DNA from 2 places in the Xenorhabdus santafensis genome. Region 1 is predicted to be linked to the other one. Evidence: riboswitches for the same ligand, from Rfam matches in the RefSeq annotation. Region 1 holds a riboswitch; the other holds the start of a gene.
What was found. Region 1 has a riboswitch for thiamine pyrophosphate ahead of thiD (bifunctional hydroxymethylpyrimidine kinase/phosphomethylpyrimidine kinase). Riboswitches for the same ligand answer to the same signal wherever they lie in the genome.
Positions count from the first base shown of each region.

Region 2: another riboswitch for thiamine pyrophosphate. It lies ahead of thiB (thiamine ABC transporter substrate binding subunit); the one in region 1 lies ahead of thiD (bifunctional hydroxymethylpyrimidine kinase/phosphomethylpyrimidine kinase).

Region 1 is NZ_VCDN01000036.1:22,616-30,099, forward strand. It holds gene FE392_RS09670 (alanine/glycine:cation symporter family protein) at 1-376, shown strand, start outside; gene FE392_RS09675 (N-acetylmuramoyl-L-alanine amidase) at 563-1,399, shown strand; gene FE392_RS09680 (helix-turn-helix domain-containing protein) at 1,484-1,870, opposite strand; gene FE392_RS09685 (amino acid permease) at 2,559-3,932, shown strand; gene cspE (transcription antiterminator/RNA stability regulator CspE) at 4,612-4,821, shown strand; TPP riboswitch at 4,946-5,038, shown strand; gene thiD (bifunctional hydroxymethylpyrimidine kinase/phosphomethylpyrimidine kinase) at 5,083-5,883, shown strand; gene fbaB (class I fructose-bisphosphate aldolase) at 6,080-7,129, opposite strand.
Region 2 is NZ_VCDN01000021.1:125,571-133,054, forward strand. It holds gene thiP (thiamine/thiamine pyrophosphate ABC transporter permease ThiP) at 1-1,576, opposite strand, end outside; gene thiB (thiamine ABC transporter substrate binding subunit) at 1,552-2,565, opposite strand; TPP riboswitch at 2,656-2,760, opposite strand; gene rppH (RNA pyrophosphohydrolase) at 2,877-3,410, shown strand; gene ptsP (phosphoenolpyruvate--protein phosphotransferase) at 3,420-5,666, shown strand; gene lgt (prolipoprotein diacylglyceryl transferase) at 5,871-6,761, shown strand; gene thyA (thymidylate synthase) at 6,758-7,484, shown strand, end outside.

The DNA.
Region 1 (7,484 bases):
TGCCTTCACATCAATTATTGCCAACTATGCTTACGCTGAAAGCAATATGATATTCCTGGAGCGTAATCATACTGCAGGCTTATTCATTCTGCGCTTGGCGGCATTGGGTATGGTAATGTTCGGAACCTTGGCAGAAGTGCCTTTGGTCTGGAATATGGCTAACTTATCAATGGCATGCATGGCTATTGTGAACTTGATCGCCATACTCTTGCTCTCGGGGATCGCAATGAAGCTGGCGAAGGACTATAACCAGCAGAGAAAATCTAAGCAATTGCCGACATTTAACATTAAAAATTATCCGGAGCTCCAACAAGATGTTGAAAAAGGCATCTGGGATAATGAAGCGTTAAATCAGAGTGGAAAAGATAAATCCTAATATTAAGATTTAGATTTATATTCTGTTAAAAGCCGGGTATTTCAATTCGAGATACCCGGCTTTTATTTGTGCTAAAAATTAGCTTGAAAGTAAAAACATCACATTTATTTTAGTTTTATCCACTATTCTCATCTATCATATAATAATCATACATTACCTTCCCTTATATTAAATTGCTGACTGATCATGATAAGAAGATCAATAGTATTTATATTTATCGCCTTGTTGATTGGATGTTCTTATTCCCCTGAACGGGAAGACAGAAACAGTTATATTGTTGACCATTCCCATCCCTATTCAACCAATCAGGATATAGAATCGGTTAAATTCCTTGTATTACATTATACTGCGCTGAATGACAAACGTTCACTGAGAGCATTAACGGGAGGGCGTGTCAGTTCCCATTATCTCATTCCTTCCCGGCCAAAATATAAAAATAAAGAGCCTATTATTTTTCAATTGGTTTCAGAAAAACAAAGAGCTTGGCATGCGGGAGAAAGCGAGTGGGGGGGATATCAAAGTTTAAATCGCCACTCTATTGGCATTGAAATTGTTAACTGCGGATTCAAGCAAGATTTTATAAAGAAAGAGTGGTGTTTATATCATCCATCACAAATTGATGCATTGATTCGGTTGGCAAAAGATATTATCCAGCGGCACCAGATTAAGGCTGTCAACGTCATTGGTCACAGCGATATTGCTCCCCTTAGAAAAGAAGATCCAGGCCCGGTTTTCCCATGGAAGCAGCTTCATGAGCAAGGCATTGGGGCTTGGCCTGATCATACGACGGTGCATAAATATTTGGCTGGCAGGCATCCTAATGGCCTTGCATCCGTGAGTTCAATTCAGAAATTGCTGGCGCGGTATGGTTATCGGATTCCGCAAACTGGTTGGTTGGATCACGCGACTCGTAAGACGATTCAAGCCTTTCAGATGCATTTCCGCCCTTCGGATTTTAGCGGTACGCCTGATGCGGAAACAGAATCGATTGCTTTGGCTTTGATCGAAAAGTATCAACAATGATTAGCTTTTATTCTGCTGAAGCAGGTAAGGTATTTCCTTCAAGAATGTAGCGGCCGGGATTAATGGCCGCACATAAAGGTTAGTTTATGGTTCGCAATTGTAAGACTGATGTAGGGGGAGCTTAATTTCAAGCTCGATATCTGCATTTTGGCGAAAATCATAAGGTGTAATGCCATATTCTTTACGGAACATATAGGTAAAGTGAGACTGTGAGCCGAAACCGAAATCCAGGGCGATATCAAAAATGGGTAACGCACTGTTTCTCAACAGAAACACGGCCCCGGCCAGACGCCGTTGGCGGATGTATTTCCCGAGAGATATCCCAGTAACTTCTTTGAATATTTTTTGCATGTGCCAAAGTGAATAGCCAGAATAAGCAGCAAGTTCTTCAAGATGAATAACACGGCCAAGATGATTTTCTATCCATTTACTCAGTGCGCATACAAGTGCTAAGTGGTTATCTTGTGGCATTACAATTTTAAATTAGTTAAGGGTTGGAGAAGTATACACAACTTCTTTCCAAGATGACAAAATCCATGGTTATCGGGAGCAGGAATGGTTCAACGACAAAAACAATGGATTTCACGAATGAACGCTCTTCATGGTATTTGATCGCAAAGTTCACTACAACGAAATTATTCCGAGGTGGTAGAGTTAAGCGCTAAAAAATAACCGTTACTTCATGTTTAATACTGGAAAGCCTGTTTTTGTACTTGTAGCATGGAATGAACACTGTTGGCTTGATAACAAAGAATTCGAATCTGGTGCTTGTTTTATTACTCAATATTTGTTTTTTGATATTTATCTGGCAATGCTCAACCAAGCATACGTGCTAACATGCATTCTTGGTATTCATTCTTTGTAAATGATGTTTTAATATCCTTCTGATTCAAATTCACAAACTAAACACTGTGTTAAACCCGAACATATCCCCATAGTTACGGGCGTTGAACTAATTTCAGTTCGACAAACGTTGTGAAAATTGGGAGAGTGGAAAGGTTTCTGGCTCTATTTTGGTTAAAAATAACATTTAGGTTAAACGCAACACTCAGATTTAAAAACAAATAGAACAAATTTTCATGAGACGGATTATATACCCGTGGATTCCAGGCTGTAACTTGAGAAGCGGTGGGTATCAGCATCATAAGAAGAGGACAAGATGGCAGGACAACAAGAACAGCAAACTACGCTCAAACGAGGGTTAAAAAATAGGCACATTCAGCTTATCGCCCTCGGTGGTGCAGTAGGAACAGGGTTATTTTTGGGTATAGCACAAACTATCAAAATGGCAGGGCCTTCAGTGCTGCTTGGGTATGCAATTGGCGGGTTCATTGCATTTCTGATTATGCGCCAATTGGGGGAGATGGTTGTTGAAGAGCCAGTAGCAGGCTCTTTTAGCCACTTTGCTTATAAATATTGGGGAGGATTCGCCGGTTTCCTCTCTGGCTGGAATTATTGGGCGATGTTTATTCTGGTCGGTATGGCGGAATTAACGGCTGTCGGCATGTATATCCAGTATTGGTGGCCGGATGTCCCAACTTGGGTTTCTGCTGCAATATTTTTTGTACTGGTAAACCTTGTTAACCTGATTAATGTCAGAATGTATGGTGAAACCGAATTTTGGTTTTCACTCATTAAGGTCAGTGCGATCATCGGCATGATTATCTTTGGTGGTTACTTGCTGCTTAGCGGTAAAGGCGGGCCGGACGCAAGTATCACCAATTTATGGCAGCAGGGCGGCTTTATGCCAAATGGGGTTTCCGGCCTGATTATGGCAATGGCAATCATTATGTTTTCATTTGGTGGCTTGGAAACAGTAGGGATCACCGCAGCCGAAGCTGAAAACCCTGAGAAAAATATTCCTAAAGCAACCAATCAGGTTGTTTATCGCATTTTGCTGTTTTATATCGGTTCACTCGCTATTCTGCTTTCACTTTATCCGTGGGGCAAGGTTGTAGAAGGCGGTAGCCCATTTGTTTTAATCTTCCATAATCTGGACAGTTTTTGGGTAGCCAATGTATTGAATGTAGTGGTAGTTACTGCGGCACTGTCTGTATATAACAGTGGAGTGTATTGTAATAGCAGAATGCTTTATGGCTTGGCTAAGCAAGGTAATGCTCCACACTTTCTGACAAAAGTTAATAAACGCAGTGTGCCTGTTTTATCCATTGGGTTATCAGCACTGGCAACATCAATTGGAGTATTGCTTAACTATATTATGCCCGGCAAGGCATTTGAATTATTGATGGCGTTGGTGGTAACAACGTTGGTCATCAACTGGATTATGATTTGCCTTGCTCATTTGAAGTTCCGTCAGGCTAAGAACAAAGAAGGCGTCACAACCAAGTTCCAGGCATTGTGGTATCCATTTGGCAACTATTTATGCCTGCTATTCCTTGCATTTATCCTCATCATTATTTTTATGATGCCACCAATTCGCATTTCAGTTATTTTGATGCCATTCTGGATTGCCCTATTATGGGTGGGCTATCAGGTAGCGAAATCGAAAAAAGAGTATAAGCAAAAGAATTAATTCATTGAAAATATTTTTCAGCCGGGCATTATACCCGGCTGATTATTTTTGTATTGCTGTAGTATAAATCTAAAAGTACGCGGCTGTTGTTGTATTGCTTTAGTTTTGTTTGCCACATTTTAATCATTGACAATGATTAAAATACTATCTGATTGCGAGTAAATAAAACCTCTGTGATATAAATATATTATTCAATTTAATTATAACTGAATAATATTTAATAAAAGCTCAACAAAAATTAATCCGGTCAGGCACAGAGCGATTATATTACATGCGAGTAAGGCTTACGTTAAATCAGCCTTAATTTAGCATTGAAAAAGAAGTTTCTGAGAGTTTACAACACGCTGCGTTACTCCATAACTGGCGTAATAAACAGAGTTTCATATTAAACTAATTAAATTTGTTTCTTGAGGTTAAAATTTTATTTTTACATTAATTCATATTGTTATATAACTTAAAAGTTTTTGAGTAATTTTAAATTAGAATAGAGATTAGCATTTTCAAATTTGTGCGTTGGCTCCAGCACCTGAAAAAAATGGCTTGCGATTATATAAAGAGTATGTGATAAAACACATGGGTAAACGAAGTACTGTTCTGTTAATAAATAACAGCAACGAATACTGGTTTGTTTATATTTATGCCAATCGGCGATTAAAGTGATTCAAAGGAAATTTTTGAAATGGCAAAAATCACTGGTACTGTGAAGTGGTTCAACGAGTCTAAAGGTTTTGGTTTTATTACTCCAGCTGATGGCAGCAAAGATGTATTTGTACATTTTTCTGCGATTATGAAAGATGGTTTTAAAACATTATCCGAAGGCCAGCAAGTTGAGTTTGAAATTCAGGATGGCCCTAAAGGTCCTGCTGCTGCAAACGTTACAGCTTTATAGTAATAAATTTATTTTGGCTGGTATTTAATTACTGACCAAATATACTTATCGTCAACTTGGTTTTATTATTTGACGATAACATATTGCAAATATCACTCTATTGGGATACTAATAGAGTGATTTTTATTTTGACTCGGGGCGTTCTTGATTGGACTGAGAAGTACCCGTATTACCTGATCTGGATAATGCCAGCGTAGGGAAGTCATGGTATCCCCCTGATTTTGATACCCGCTTTTCTTTTGCTGGTGAATAGGAGTCACCATCATGAGAATTAACTCACTGACTATCGCAGGAACAGATCCCAGCGGTGGTGCCGGTATCCAAGCTGATTTAAAAACTTTCTCTGCACTTGGTGCTTATGGAACCTCTGTTATAACTGCATTGGTTGCCCAAAACACAATGGGAGTGCAATCAGTTTATGATATTGACCCTCTCTTTGTTGCTGCCCAGCTAGATTCTGTGTTGTCAGATGTCAGGATAGACAGTGCCAAAATTGGTATGTTATCCAATTCTGCCAATATTGCGGTAGTTGCTGAATCATTGAATCGTTATTCTGTCCCCCACATTGTATTGGATACCGTCATGGTGGCAAAAAGTGGCGACCACTTGTTATCACCGGAAGCGATTGCAGTTATGGTTGAAAAATTATTGCCATCTGTCTCTTTAATCACGCCAAACTTACCGGAAGCCGCCGCGATATTAAGATGCAATCTCGCAGAGAAAGAAGACGAAATGCTGCGACAGGGGCGGGCATTACTCTCTCTGGGATGCCCGGCAGTCTTATTGAAAGGCGGGCATTTAATCAATGAAGAAAGCCCTGATTGGCTTTTTACTGCGGAAGGAGAGTGGCGCTTCACTGTACCCAGAGTGAATACTCGTCATACGCACGGCACAGGTTGTACATTATCGGCGGCTCTTGCTGCTTTACGTCCACATTATTCTGATTGGCAGAGTACATTACCTGCAGCAAAAACATATTTGCAAAACGCGTTGGTACAGGCGGACACGCTGGAAGTCGGGCAGGGAATTGGGCCTGTGCATCATTTTCATCAATGGTGGTAAGTAACAAGGATGAACAGTAATAAAAGCGAAGTGAAGAAAATGGACGGCTTTAGGTGAAGCTGAGGGGCGATAAGTAAGATAGCGATAACTGAGGTGGGCAATGAATTAAGATAATGGCGCCGTTATCGAATAATGGGGGATACAGCCTGTATCCCCACATTGAAATACGATGGCTCAAATCATTTGAATAGGCGATTTAGGCGATAGTAACTTTTTTATCGAGGTAAACATCCTGAACCGAGTTAATTAACTCGATACCTTCTTTCATCGATTTCTTGAACGCCTTGCGGCCAAGGATCAAGCCCATGCCTCCGGCACGCTTATTGATAACCGCAGTACGGACGGAATCACTCAAATCATTGTCTCCGGAAGCACCACCAGAATTAATTAACCCAGCGCGCCCCATATAGCAGTTAGCAAGTTGATAGCGGACCAAATCAATAGGATGCTCAGTGGTCAGATTGCTGTAAACACGCTTATCAGTGTGCCCAAACCCGATGGCAGTAAAACCACCATTGGTTTCTGCCATTTTCTGCTTAACAATATCGGCACCTATCGTTGCTGCCAGATGATTTGCCTGGCCTGTTAAATCAGCACTGGTGTGGTAATCGACGCCATCTTTCTTGAATGCTGAATTGCGCAGATATGCCCACAATACGGTAACCATACCCAACTCATGAGCACGTTCGAAAGCGGCTGAAATTTCTTCTATCTGGCGGCGTGATTCAGGTGAGCCATAATAGATAGTTGCTCCAACAGCAACAGCACCCATATCAAATGCTTGCTCAACACTGGCGTACAATGTTTGGTCATACTGGGCGGGATAGGTCAACGTTTCATTGTGATTGAGCTTCACCAAAAACGGGATCTTATGGGCATAACGACGAGAAACTGACGCCAGTACCCCATAAGTTGAAGCAACACAGTTACAACCTGCCTCGATGGCCAGTTCCACGATATTTTTCGGATCGAAATAAAGGGGATTGGCGGCAAATGATGCGCTGGCAGAGTGCTCGACACCCTGATCTACCGGCAAAATTGAGAGATAACCGGTTCCTGCCAGACGGCCATGATTCAGCAAGGTTTGCATGGAACGCAGGACAGTATTGGGGCGATTATTGTCGATCATTACTCTATCAACAAAATCGGTGCCTGGAAGATAGAGGTTTTCACGTGGAATGGTACTGCATTGGTGTTGCAACAAACTTTCTGCGTCTTTTCCTAACAACTTAGCAATATCAGTCATGATTAACTCCAGTTTGCAAAAGGCGCTATTGATTGTTGTTGATATTGGCATGAATCACAAGGTGAGTAGAGAGGTAAGCCGCGGTGGATCGCTTCAGTTTGTGATATCCCCGCCATCTTTCAAGTTGCTCCTTTGCTGGCTGCACTTTTTCATCACATTCTAGCTGTTTGGACACACCCCGAAATTCATCAAATATCTCGGGTAATGAGTTGTTAAAATTCAATCTGTTTTTTTAGGGTAAAGTAAAGAAAATTTATCAGATATGAGAAGAAATAAATATTTGGTTATTCATGAATTGAATATTTTGGTGTTATTTTCTTAAATTTTCCTTCATTAAATTGAATAAATATTCATA
Region 2 (7,484 bases), on a different contig from region 1:
CAATGAGGGTAAACAGAATAAAACACAGGAGAAGCAGCAGAAATGCGGTTACTGCACCATCCTGACTACGATATGCCCCAATTTGTTGATAAAGGTAATAAGGTAAAGTGCGGAAATCTTCGTTGCCAAATAAAGCGACTACACCAAAATCCCCAATTGATAACACACTGGCGAAAGCCAGCGCCTGAGCCAATGGAATTTTCAGCGCCTTAAGTTCTATCCAGCGTAGGCGATGAATTCCCTGAATATTGAGAGAGTGGCAGAGCGGGTTGTAACGTTCTGCCAGATCACGCATGGGGTTTTCCAATACTTTGAGGGCGTAGGGGATCGCCATCAACGCATTGGTCAGAATAATCAACCCATAGGGGGACTGAGGAATACCGACGGTTGTATTCAACAAAAGGAAAAAACCGGTGGCAAGGACAATTCCTGGCATAGCCAGGATCAGCAATCCGCTGATTTCCATCGTTTGTGCCCAACGGAGAGCATGACGCAGGCGCAATTCCCGGCTGCTCCACAGCAGCATCATGGTCAGGATGACGCACACTAACCCCGCACCAAGCGCAATAATGATGGACGTTGTCAGAGCCTGCCATAAAGCCGGCTGGCGCAAAACCATGAAAAGACCGCTATTCAATCCATCGGAAATAACGGCAAATAGGGGAGGGAGTAAAAGCAATAGAGCCAGGCAAATCAGTAGACCATCAGAAAGTTTTTGTAGCCATGAATCTTGTGGATTGCGCCATTGTTGTTGGTGACCATAACCCACAGACAGCGCGCCTTTAATTTTTTGGCTAAGAAGAACCAAGCCGAGGCAACAAAAGAGCTGTATCAGGGCAAGCAGGGCTGCATGACCAAGATCGTAGTCGTAACTGAGAGCCTGATAAATGGCCAGTTCGATGGTAGTTGCTGCCGGGCCGCCACCTAACGTAAGAACGGTGGCAAAACTGGCAAAGCACAACATAAAAATCAGGGCGCCCGTTGGCAGAATTTGGCGGCGCAGATAAGGCCATTCTACAAAACGAAAATGCTGCCATTCGCTCATGCCAAGCTGAGCCGCGAGCTGGCGTTGTTCAATGGCAATACTTTCCAGTGCTTGCAGCAACAGGCGCGTTGCCATCGGCATATTGAAGAATATGTGAGCCAGTAGAATCCCTTGTAAACCGTAAGGCGTAAAACGATATTCAAGACCCAGCCAGCCCGAAACTGTTGCCAGCCAGCCTGTTTGACCATAAACGGTAAGAATGCCAAACAGTGCAACTAAAACGGGAAGGATTAGCGTCATGGCGCATAGGCGCAGAAACAGCATTTTCCCCGGAAAATTGCGGCGGTAGAGCGCCCTTGCAAGGAAAATGGCAGGGAACACTGATAATACAGCAGATAAGAATGCTTGCCAGAAAGTGAAGCGAATCACATGCCAGAGGTAGCTATCGTGCAAAAACTCCAGCAAATCGCTGTCCGGCGCATTGAGCCACAGAGCGCCAAATGCTGACAAGGCAACGGTAGTCAGCAGGCCGGAGGCTATAACCCCCGGCAATAGCCAACCTGTAATTAACGGCTTACTGAACTTTGCCATGTACGGATCCATTTTGTACGATTTTTTGCCACTTCATCCGCATTGAATAGCAGTGATTTTTCAGGAACAGGAAGTTGTTTGAAAACATCAGGCAAAGGAATATCAATCACGGGATACATCCATTGAGTGGTCGGAATAACTTGCTGAAATGCCGGTGAAATCATGAATTTCATGAACTTCTGTGCCAATTCAGGGTGTTTGCTTGAAGCTAATTGTGCTGCTACTTCTATTTGTAAATAGTGGCCTTCATTAAATATGGCTGCCGCATAATTATCTTTTTTCTCTGACATGATGTGATAGCCCGGAGATGTGGTATAGCTCAGCACCATATCACCTTCACCTTTCAGGAACAGACCATAGGATTCACTCCAGCCTTTGCTGACGGTCAGTGTCTTTTTGGCAACTTTTTGCCATTCTTTTGAAACTTTTTCTCCGTAAAGTTTTTGCATCCACAGTAGCAGCCCCAAGCCCGGGGTACTGGTGCGAGGGTCTTGGTAAATAATCTTCAAATTCTGGTGCCCATTGACGAGTTCATCCATACTTTTGGGCGGATGAGGTAAAGTATTCTTGTTGTAAATAAAGGCAAAATAACCGTAATCGTAGGGGATAAATGTGGTGTTTTTCCATGCGATAGGTAATTTCAGTTTTGACGTATCAACATGGCTTGGCGTGAATAATCCGGTTTGCTGAGCGGCCTGAAGCAGGTTGTTATCCAGCCCCAGTATGATATCTGCCGGCGTTTTCTTGCCTTCCATTCGCAAGCGGTTCAGCAGGGATACCCCATCTTCCAGAGCAACAAGTTTCAGCTCACAATGACATTCTGCTTCGAATGCCTTTTTGATGGCAGGCCCTGGCCCCCATTCAGAGGCAAACGAATCATAAGTATAAACTGTCAGTGTGGGCTTTACTTGGGCTTCCTGGGCAAAAACACTGGCAGAGATAGATAGTGTACTGATGGCAATTAAGCGGGAAAATAATTTCTTAAACACTTTGCTCTCCTGTCGTTACTAACATTCGTTATTAGTCGATTGGCAAAGGATTTGAGAAGGTGCTAAATGAAATATATTTAATTAATTATCAATTATTAGCGTCCCAAATCCCTACACCGGTACTAGCCGGTTCAGGTTCGACGGGTTTATTCTCAGCTGCATGATTTTACTATAGCCGCACCCCGTTGAGATGGGGGTATTGTAGAGACTTAGGTTACGCCTGCAAAGTCTAATCATAGAGGTTTACCGCTTGAGATGAGTGTGAAACAATTAGCTATCTTTTCAAATTTGTTTTATCGAGAGGTAGTCTGGTGATCGATGATGATGGCTACCGCCCGAATGTAGGAATTGTAATTTGTAATCGCCAAGGGCAAGTTTTATGGGCTCGCCGTTATGGGCAGCATTCCTGGCAGTTTCCTCAGGGGGGTATCAATCCAGGGGAATCACCAGAACAAGCGATGTATCGCGAGTTATTCGAAGAAGTTGGTTTAAGTCGCAAAGATGTTCGGGTTCTTGCCTCAACCCGGAATTGGTTGCGTTACAAATTACCCAAGCGTTTGGTGCGTTGGGATACAAAGCCTGTTTGTATTGGGCAAAAGCAACGTTGGTTTTTATTACAGTTGCAGTGTAATGAAGCAGATATTAATGTGCAGCGCAGCAATACACCTGAGTTCGATGGCTGGCGTTGGGTTAGCTATTGGTATCCTGTCCGGCAGGTGGTTTCTTTTAAACGGGATGTGTATCGCCGTGTGATGAAAGAATTCTCTTCCATTGTAATGCCAATGCAGGAGCCCGCTTCACAACAATATTATCCACCCTATTTACATCGTCGTAGAAGAAGTTAGGTAACAGTTATGCTCATGCGCTTACGGGAAATTGTTGAAAAGGTTGCGATGACAGCCAATTTATCTGAAGCGCTTGAGCTGCTGGTCAATGAAACCTGCCAGGCCATGCACACTGATGTTTGTTCTATTTATCTGGCAGATCATCAGCGACAGTGTTATTACCTGATGGCAACCAAGGGGTTAAGGAAACCCAAAGAGCGGGTAATTAGCTTGGCCTTTGATGAAGGCGTAGTGGGTGAAGTCGGGCGCCTGTCTGAATTAATCAACCTCGCCGATATTCGTGACCATCCCAGTTTCAAATATATTCCTCAAGTACGGGAAGAGAGCCTGCGGGCTTTTTTAGGTGTCCCGATTATTTATCGCCGGCAGTTGCAAGGCATATTAGTTGTCCAGCAACATGAACGCCGCCTTTTCGATGAAAGTGAAGAATCTTTCATGGTAACGCTGGCGATGCAGCTTGCCGTAATTCTTGCTCAAGCACAGGCGAAGGGGCTATTTGGTCAATATCGCCAAACTCGCATTAAAGCTCTCGCTATTTCTAACGGCATTGTTATGGCGCAGGGATGGCAAGATCGCTCACAACCTTTACTGGATCAAGTTTTTGAGGCGTCAACGCTGGATTACCAAGCTGAGCGCTTAAGGCTGACCCGCGCTCTGGAAGAATCGACGGCGGAATGCAGGCGTATCAGCAAGCGCTTTACCACCAGCTCACAAAAAGAAAGCGCCGCTATTTTCGATCTCTATTCTCATTTATTAAACGATCCCCAGCTCAAGCAAGATCTGTTTTGTTCCGTTGATAATGGTTTTGTGGCTGAGTGGGCTGTCAAAACCGTGATTGAAAAATACGCGGAGCAATTTGCCAGCCTGCAAGATCCTTACATGCGGGAAAGGGCGTCTGATTTGCGTGCGCTTGGGCAGCGGGTGCTGTTCCATTTGGATGATTCGTTTAATCATGCGGCTCAATGGCCTGAGCGTTTTATTCTGGTTGCTGATGAACTCAGTGCTAATTTGTTGGCTGAGATGCCGCAAGAGCAGCTAGTCGGTGTTATTGTGCGGGATGGGGCAACTCACTCCCACTCTGCCATACTGGTTCGTGCCATGGGGATTCCCGCTATTATGGGGGCTGACATCCAACCTGAGCTACTGCACAGCCGGACTATTATTCTTGATGGTTATCGCGGAGAAATTTTTATCGAGCCAGAGCCGTTGATTGCCCATGAATATCAGCAGATCATTGAAGAAGAGCTGGTTCTCAGCAAATTGGCGGAAGGGGAACAACAGCAACCGGCACAGCTCAAAAGCGGGGAGCGAGTACTGGTGCAGCTAAACGCAGGTTTGAGCTTAAAACATGAGCAGCAAATAGTGGATAGCATCGACGGCGTCGGGCTCTACCGTACTGAGATCCCTTTTATGTTGCATAGCGGCTTTCCCTCAGAAGATGAGCAAAAGAACCGTTATCAGGAAATATTGACACTGTTTCCTGATAAACCCGTTGTGCTGCGTACATTGGATATCGGTGCAGATAAACAACTCCCTTACATGCCTATCAATGAAGACAACCCTTGCTTGGGCTGGCGGGGGATCCGCATCACACTGGATCAACCGGAAATCTTTTTGATTCAGCTCAGGGCGATGTTGAAAGCAAATGTACATATTGGCAATCTGAAAATACTTTTGCCTATGGTGTCATGCATTGAGGAGATTGATGAGGCCCGCAAGCTGGTAGAAAGAGCAAAATTTGAAGTTGAACAATCTGTTGGCTGTACTGTCGCCATGCCGCAAATTGGTGTCATGCTTGAAGTCCCCTCAACTATTTTTTTATTGCCGCAACTAAAGAAACGGATTGATTTTGTTTCCATTGGATCGAATGATTTAACCCAATATTTATTGGCGGTAGATCGCAATAATACCCATGTAGCCCAGTTATATGACAATTTGCATCCTGCGGTGATTCGCGCCTTAAAACTGGCGGTTGATGAGTGCCAGCGCCTTGATCTTCCGGTGAGTGTATGTGGCGAAATGGCTGGCCTACCGATGGGGGCATTAATATTGCTTGGTCTGGGTTACCGGAGTCTGAGCATGAGCGGCCGGAGCATTCCGCGTATCAAGTATTTACTGCGTCATTTGGAAGCCAGCGAGCTTGAGCATCTTATCAGTGTAGTATTGCAAGCTGAAACCAGTCAGGAAGTTAAGAGCATGGTAGCCGAATTTATGGAAGCCAAAGGTGTGGGAGGGCTTATCCGGGGTGGTATTTAGCCTATCTTCGGGTAGACGCCTTTCCGCGCAAACGTAATCAATTCCGTGAAAGTTGCTGTAAATTCTCTCCTTGGGCAGGTGGGGATATAAGTGACCTATGCTATTATTTGCAATTATTTGCCTTGAGTTATTCGAGCAATATAATTCATTTGCGAAAGAAAATTCACTATATCATTCACACAACATTATTATTAGTGGGGAACGATGAGCACAAGCTATCTTGCATTTCCTAATATTGACCCTGTCATATTTTCAATTGGGCCCGTATCTCTCCACTGGTACGGTCTTATGTATCTTGTGGGTTTTGTTTTTGCCCTGTGGCTGGCAAATCGCCGCGCAGCAAAGCCAAACAGTGGCTGGAACAAGAACGAAGTCGAAAACTTGCTGTATGCAGGGTTTGTCGGGGTATTTATCGGTGGACGGCTCGGTTACGTCCTGTTCTATAACCTTCCAATGTTCCTTCATGATCCTCTTTACCTATTCAAAGTTTGGGATGGAGGCATGTCTTTCCACGGTGGCTTGGTAGGGGTGATATGTGCTATGTGGTGGTTTTCACGCCGCACTAAGCGCCACTTCTTGCAGGTCGCAGATTTCGTTGCTCCACTGGTTCCCTTTGGTTTGGGAATGGGGCGCATCGGTAATTTCATCAATGGTGAATTGTGGGGAAGGGTTACTCTTGATACGCCTTGGGCAATGCTGTTTCCTGGCTCCCGTAGTGAAGACATTGCACAAGCTACACTTAATCCCTCTTTATGGCCGGTTCTGGAAAAATATGGCGTTCTGCCTCGCCACCCGTCACAGCTATATGAAATGGTACTTGAAGGCATCGTCCTGTTTATCATCCTCAATTTATTTATCCGCAAACCACGTCCGATGGGGAGCGTTTCGGGCTTGTTCCTGATTGGTTACGGTGCATTCCGCATCATAGTCGAATTTTTCCGCCAGCCTGATGCACAACTCGGGTTGTTTGAAGGAATTAGTATGGGGCAGATCCTTTCCGTCCCGATGATTTTAATGGGTATTTTAATGATGGTATGGGCATATAAATGTCCCCGCAATAAAACTCCTGATAATAAGATACAAGAGGCAAAATGAAACAGTATCTGGATTTAATGAAAAAAGTGCTTGAAGAAGGCACAGCAAAAGGTGATCGTACAGGTACGGGAACGCTTTCTATCTTTGGTCATCAGATGCGTTTCAATTTGCAAGAAGGTTTTCCATTAGTCACAACCAAGCGTTGCCATATTCGTTCCATAATTCATGAACTCCTGTGGTTTCTGAATGGAGATACCAATACCAAATATTTGCATGAAAATGGCGTAAGCATTTGGGATGAATGGGCTGATGAAAATGGGGATTTGGGGCCTGTTTACGGTAAACAATGGCGTGCTTGGGGCGCAGCAGATGGCCGCCAAATCGATCAATTAACTCAGGTTATTGAACAATTGAAAAGCGACCCTAATTCACGCCGAATCATCGTTTCTGCATGGAATGTCGGAGAGTTGGATAAAATGGCATTGGCGCCATGTCATGCTTTCTTCCAATTCTACGTCGCAGACGGAAAGCTATCCTGCCAGCTTTACCAACGTTCCTGTGATGTATTCTTAGGGCTGCCGTTCAATATTGCGAGTTATGCTCTATTAGTACATATGATGGCTCAACAGTGCTCTCTGGAAGTTGGTGATTTTGTCTGGACTGGCGGTGATACCCACCTTTACAGCAATCACCTGGAACAAACCAACCTCCAGTTAAGCCGCGCGCCGCGCGCATTGCCTAAATTGGTAATTAAGCGTAAACCAGAATCACTGTTTGATTACC